DNA from 2 places in the Listeria sp. MAN/IMW/UF555 genome. Region 2 is predicted to be linked to the other one. Evidence: a T-box and tRNA genes for the amino acid it is inferred to sense, from the RefSeq annotation. Region 2 holds a T-box; the other holds one or more tRNA genes.
The links. The T-box of region 2 lies ahead of AC4PG8_RS00680 (valine--tRNA ligase). A T-box ahead of a tRNA ligase gene usually reads a tRNA of that ligase, here a tRNA-Val.
Positions count from the first base shown of each region.

Region 1: it encodes a tRNA-Val, which carries the amino acid that the T-box ahead of AC4PG8_RS00680 (valine--tRNA ligase) is inferred to sense. The anticodon was not compared.

Region 1 is NZ_JBZWZS010000003.1:223,466-226,881, forward strand. It holds gene AC4PG8_RS10875 (transglutaminase family protein) at 1-1,773, shown strand, start outside; tRNA gene AC4PG8_RS10880 (tRNA-Val) at 1,819-1,891, opposite strand; gene AC4PG8_RS10885 (LacI family DNA-binding transcriptional regulator) at 1,913-2,938, opposite strand; gene AC4PG8_RS10890 (sugar phosphorylase) at 3,161-3,416, shown strand, end outside.
Region 2 is NZ_JBZWZS010000001.1:143,448-146,863, reverse strand. It holds gene AC4PG8_RS00680 (valine--tRNA ligase) at 1-1,798, opposite strand, end outside; T-box leader at 1,846-2,072, opposite strand; gene hemL (glutamate-1-semialdehyde 2,1-aminomutase) at 2,120-3,409, opposite strand.

The DNA.
Region 1 (3,416 bases), on a different contig from region 2:
CTCAACTCCGCTGCAAAAACCAATTTTATTTTGGCAGAAGATGAAGTGTTATATATACACACTCTGTCCGTCATTCGCGACGGTAAAGTCATTGATAAAATAAATGATATTAATGTGAAAGTCTTGGATTATGTTCGTGATGAAAATCAAGCTAGTTTTAATGATGAGAAAAAAGTAACGGTTCTAATTCGTGATTTACATTTAAATGATATTTTCTTAATTGAAACAACTATTGAACGTAAATATGAAGAAAGCAGCATTCGTAACCAATTTTTCCGCTGGATTTATTCGGCTCCAAATTCCTACTGGGCTTACGGAAAGTATCGTTTTGAATTGAAGAACGAGACAGGACAGAATTTAGAAACGAATTTCCATTATTTCCGCGATGAAGCAGGGGCAATTTTAGATAAAGAAAAAGTTATTATTGAAAATAGCCAATCTTATACAATCGAAAAAGAAGACTATATTGGAAATGATCCAAAAGAGTTTGAACTTATGCCATTTATTGATTTTGTTACTGAAAAGACCTATCCAGAAATTACCAAAGCAATCAGTGACGTTTATCAGAAATTCTATCAAGTGGATTTAGCCAGTTTTGCTGGTGATTTGGTTTCCGAATTAGATGCATTACCTTCTTTAAAACATAAAATTAGGCATGCGATTGATTTTGTTCAAAAAGAAATATACTATTTGTATAATGAAACGGAAATGGATGGACATGAGCCTCAAGCGGCAGAAGTAACTTATCAGACGAAACAAGGTGATTGCAAGGCGAAAACGGTTCTTTTAAAAGTGATTTTAGATTATTTAGAAGTCGATTCAGAGCTGATTTTGGTTAATTATGGCAGTGATGTCTTTTTACCGGTTTATACGCCGTCACCATTTAATTTTAACCATGCGATTTTAAAAGTAACAGATGATAATCAAGTTTATTTTATTGATGCCACAATGAGTAGTGACCAAGGCTTTTTAGCTAACCGCCAAAGAAATAGTTTCATGTATTATTTGGAAATTAAACCAGGAACCGAATTACAAAAACAAGAGCCTTTTCAAGATAGAACGCCTTCTGTTGAAGAAATTTTCCGATGTGATGTTAAAGGAAATGAAGCCGAGGTTGTTTTTGAAAGAAAATTACGCGGTGGAATGGCAAACGGATCACGTGAAATGTTTAAAAATGAATCAAATAAAGATATTGTTAATCGCTATAACTTCGCAATTTATAGCAATATGACTTTATATAAAAAATATGAAGAAAATGAGATTGATAAGCACTTTAATAACACGTCCATTCAAATTGTGGAAGATAATAAGGAAATGAATGAGATTTCGCTAGTTTATAAAGCAACAATAACTGACCCATATATTGTAGAAAACAAAAAACGCTTTTTACATTTTTGGAGTTGGGGTAATTTTATTGATGATGGCGCGGAAAAACATTTCCATAAAGATTTCCCGTATTGGGTTGATCGAAATATCATCAAAATGGAGATTCATTTAACGACTGACCACTTGATAGATCAGACGGATTCCTACACACGTCAAGAATGTGACATCAAGTCTAAGTATTTAAATCATCGTGTGACGAAGAAAATTCACAAAAACGGTGCTTCGTGTTATTTAGAGTATCGTCCATATCACAACCTTACTATTTCTGGTAAAGATCTAGAAGAATATATTAAAGCTAATAAAAAAGTTCTAGATAGCAACTGGGGAATTGGTATTGATATCATTGAAGATGGTCTGTTTAAGAAACTTGGTAAGCTATTTAAATAAACGTAAAAAAAGCATCCCTTTCTATAAGGGGTGCTTTTTTATAAATGGTCCCGACTGGTCTCGAACCAGCGACCCCCACCATGTCAAGGTGATACTCTCCCAACTGAGCTACAGGACCAAGTAAACTCAGAAAATAAGCTTAATCGTTTATTTTCTGAATGGATTCACGTTCAATCATTTCGGTTTTAATGATGGTTGTTTTTGGTACGTTTTTATCTTGGTGGATTAAGCGAAATAATAAGTTAGTCGCTTTTTTCCCTAGTTTATTAATTGGTATATCAATAGAAGTAAGTGGCGGTGACAAGAAAGATGATGCTACTTTATCATTATAGCCGATGACAGAAAAATCTGCAGGTATTTGTAAATTTTTATCGGCTGCCATTTTATAAATACTAAGTACTTTTAAATCGTCGGTTGCGAAAACTGCAGTTGGTTTATCGGTGCTTTCCATTAGGCGTAATGCGGCTTTGTAACTGTCTTCAATGCTATAACCGCTATCAATAATCCAGTCATTGCGAAGGTCTAATTGGTGGTCAAATAGGCAGCTTCGAAAACCAGCAAGGCGATCAATCGAAACATGATAATCAAGTGGCGCGTGGATACAAGCAATTTTCTTATGACCTTGCTTGATTAAATGTTTTGTTAGAGCATAACTATCGCCAAAATTGTCAGTATCAACAGAATAAATATTTTTGTAATGTCCTTCTACTTTTCCGGTAACGACAATGGGGATATTATACGGATCTAGTTGATGGAAAAAATCTTCATCAGCGGGAGAACTTAGCATAATTATACCCTTAATCATTTTTTCTTGGATTTTTGAGAGGCATTTTTTGAGTTCGTCTTCGCTGTTTTTGGCGGTCTGAAGAATAAGGTCGAAATTTTCCAACTCAGCTTGAGTGGAAATGGATTGAATTATTTCGGAAAAAAATGGATTTCCCGTTGTTGTGGTTGTGGAGCGATTTGAGATAACCATGATAGCATCAAAGCCTGAAGAAGTAAGTGCGCGAGCTAGTTTGCTTGGCTGGTAGTTGAGTTCATCAATCGCTTCTAATACTTTTTGTCTTGATTCTTTGGAAATATTAGCTTGATTGTTTAGTACTCTGGATACCGTTGATTTTGAAACTCCCGCGTGTTTTGCTATGTCATAAATGGTAGCTGCCAAGGTAATCTTCCTTTCTCTATTGTTTCCGGTATCGGTTCCGGTCATTATCATCCATGTTTATATTACTCAATTTTACGCTAAATGTCCAACTAGATGTTATATAGGGATAAAAACTCAATACTGTCAACATGTTAGGAAATTCCTTTTAAATTGTGTTTGACAGAAAGCGCTTTCCATACTATAATTCTTTTTGTGGGAGCGCTCCCGGTTAGAAGGTAAATGATGACGAATTTAAGAAAAAGACTTTCGCGGTTATATTCTGAAGATGTAGTTGAGAGTTTAGCGACGAGAATTGAAGCGCGGGTAAACCAAACGAAACAAAGAAAGTTAGTACGAAAAGACAAATGGGACGAGAAAGATATTGTTTTAATTACATATGGAGACCAATTTAAAGAGGAATCCAAAAAAACTTTACCAACCTTTAAGAAAATGTATGATCGTTATTTAAAATCGACTTTTGAGGTAGTACATTTCCTAC
Region 2 (3,416 bases):
CGATTTCATCATATTTCATACCATCAAGATTCATTAATACAAATCGTGATGCATTCCAAATCTTATTAATGAAATTCCAAGTAGACTCTACTTTTTCAAAACTAAATTTCAAGTCTTGACCAGGTGAGGAACCAGTGGCAAGTGTGTAGCGTAATGAATCGGCTCCATACTTATCAATAACTTCAATTGGATCTACTCCGTTACCAAGTGATTTAGACATTTTGCGCCCTTCTGAATCACGTACCAAACCATGAATTAAAGTGTCTTTAAAAGGTCTTTCTCCTGTAAATTCAACAGATTGGAAAATCATTCTTGATACCCAGAAAAAGATGATATCGTAACCAGTTACTAATGTATTAGTTGGGAAGAAATGTTTGTAATCAGGATTTTCAGTGTCAGGCCAACCCATAGTAGAAAATGGCCATAAAGCAGAACTAAACCAAGTATCCAGAACATCTTCATCTTGCTCCCATTGATCTAGGTTTTCAGGCTCATTTTCGCCAACGTAGATTTCACCAGTTTCTTTGTGATACCAAGCAGGGATTCTATGTCCCCACCATAATTGGCGAGAAATACACCAATCGTGAATATTATCCATCCAAGTTTCATATGTTTTTTCAAATCTAGCAGGTACAAAATTTACTTTGTCTTCTGTTTTTTGAAGTGCTAATGCTTCAGCTGCAAGAGGTTCCATTTTAACGAACCATTGCAATGAAAGATACGGTTCTACTACAGCGCCTGTTCTTTCAGAATGTCCTACTGAATGAAGATGAGGTTCTTGTTTTATAAATAAGCCTAAATCTTTAAAGTCTTGAATAATAGCTTTTCTTGCAACAAAACGATCTAAACCATCATATTTACCAGCATTTTCATTCATTGTTCCATCTTCGTGCATTACAATTATTCTTGGTAAATCATGACGATTGCCCACTTCAAAGTCGTTTGGATCATGCGCTGGAGTGATTTTCACTGCTCCTGAACCAAATTCTCTTTCTACGTATTCATCAGCAACGATGGGAATTTCTCTGTTTAAAATAGGCAACATAATCGTTTTACCAATTAAGTGTTGGTATCTTTCATCTTTTGGATGTACAGCAACTGCAGTATCTCCAGGAATTGTTTCTGGTCTAGTTGTTGCAACTTCTAAATATCCTGATCCATCAGTAAGTGGATATTTTAGATGATAAAAACTTCCTTCTATATCTTTATGAATAACTTCAATATCTGATAAAGCTGTTTTTGCTTCTGGATCCCAGTTTATAATATACTGTCCACGATAAATAAGCCCTTTATTGTATAGCGTAACAAATACTTTTTTTACTGCATCAGATAAGCCGGCATCTAAAGTAAAACGTTCTCTGGAATAATCTAAACCTAGACCTAATTTTTCCCACTGTTCTCGGATAAAATCAGCATATTCTTCTTTCCATTCCCATGTTTTATCAACGAATTTTTCTCGACCTAAATCATAACGAGAAATATTTTCTTCTTTTAATTTAGCTTCTACTTTTGCTTGTGTAGCTATACCGGCATGGTCCATCCCTGGTAAATAAAGTGTATCAAAGCCTTGCATTCTTTTCATACGAGTAATTATATCTTGTAATGTTGTATCCCAAGCATGCCCCAGATGAAGTTTTCCGGTTACATTTGGTGGCGGGATTACAATGCTATAAGGCTTTTTATCAGTATTACCTTCTGCTTTAAAAAACTCTTTTTCTAACCACCATTTATATTTCCCGGCCTCTACATTACTAGGTTCGTATTTGGTAGGCATATTTATTTCGTTTTGTTCTGTCATAACGATTCCTCCTTTTTAAGCAAAATAAAAAACTCTTCTCATCCTAATAAAAGGACGAAAAGAGTATTATTCGCGGTACCACCTTTTTACCTACAATAAGAAATGTAGGCACTTCATTGTGTTAACGATAGACGAGATCTACCGGTTATTCCCTACTATTATTTCAGGAAAACTGCTCCAAGGCTACCTTCAGACATTATTTTTGAAAGCTTGCACCGACCGCTTTCTCTCTTAGAAAAATAAATGACCTACTCTTCCTCTTCATCGCATTTAGTTCTATATACTAAAAATAATTTTAACAAATGTTTGTAGATTCGTCAATTAGCCGCGAAGCATTTTACAGGTAACGTCAAAAGCTTCTAAAGTCGCATCAATTTCTTTTTCAGTATGCATTGTAGAAATAAAAACGCCTTCAAACTGAGATGGTGGTAGAAAAATACCTTGCGCTAACATTTCTCGGTAGTAGTTTCTGAAAAATTCTAAATCACTTGTTTTAGCAGTATCAAAGTTAGTGACTTTTTGGTCAGTGAAGAAAAAGCCGAACATCGAGCCTGCTTTGTTTATTGATAATGGTACTTCGTGTCTATTTGAAATTTCGGTCAAGCCTTCTTCCATGCGCTTAATCAGGGAACGGAATACATCATAATGTTGTGGTGTTAATTGTCGAACCGTTTCAAATCCAGCATTCATTGCTAACGGATTACCTGATAAAGTACCAGCTTGGTAGATAGAACCGGCTGGAGCAATTTGTTCCATGATTTCTTTTTTACCACCATAAGCACCAACTGGTAATCCACCGCCGATTACTTTTCCTAAACAAGTAATGTCTGGGGTTACAACATAGTATCCTTGGGCAGAATAATAGTCTACACGGAAGCCTGTCATAACTTCATCAAAGATCAGTAGCGCACCGTATTCAGTTGTTAGTTCTCGTAATCCTTCTAAGAAACCATCAATTGGAGGGACAACACCCATGTTTCCTGCGACTGGCTCCACGATAACAGCTGCTATTTCTTCACCAAATTTTTCAAAAGCTAGTTTGGCGCCTTCTACGTCATTGTATGGAACAGTAATTGTATCAGCAGCAAGACCTTTTGTAACTCCAGGCGAGTCAGGTAATCCTAATGTTGCAACCCCTGAACCAGCTTTGATTAATAAAGAATCTCCGTGACCATGGTAACTTCCTTCAAATTTCAAGATTTTTTCTCTTTTCGTGTATCCACGAGCTAAACGAATAGCGCTCATTGTTGCTTCTGTTCCCGAAGAAACCATACGCACTATTTCGATAGATGGAACGCGCTCAATCACGAGTTTTGCAAGTTCTGTCTCAATTTCTGTAGGTGTACCAAAGCTAGTTCCTTTCATAGCTGCGTTTGTTATCGCATTAACAACAGAAGGATCCGCATGTCCTAAAATAAGTGGTCCCCATGATAAAACGTAATCAATATATTCATTTCCATCGACGTCAGTAATATAGGCGCCTTTCCCGTGGTCCATAAAAACTGGTGAAGCATCGACTGAGTTAAAGGCGCGTACTGGGCTGTTTACGCCACCAGGTAAAACTTTTTTTGCTTCTTTAAATGCTTTTTCAGATTTTATATAGTTTTGCAAAATTCCC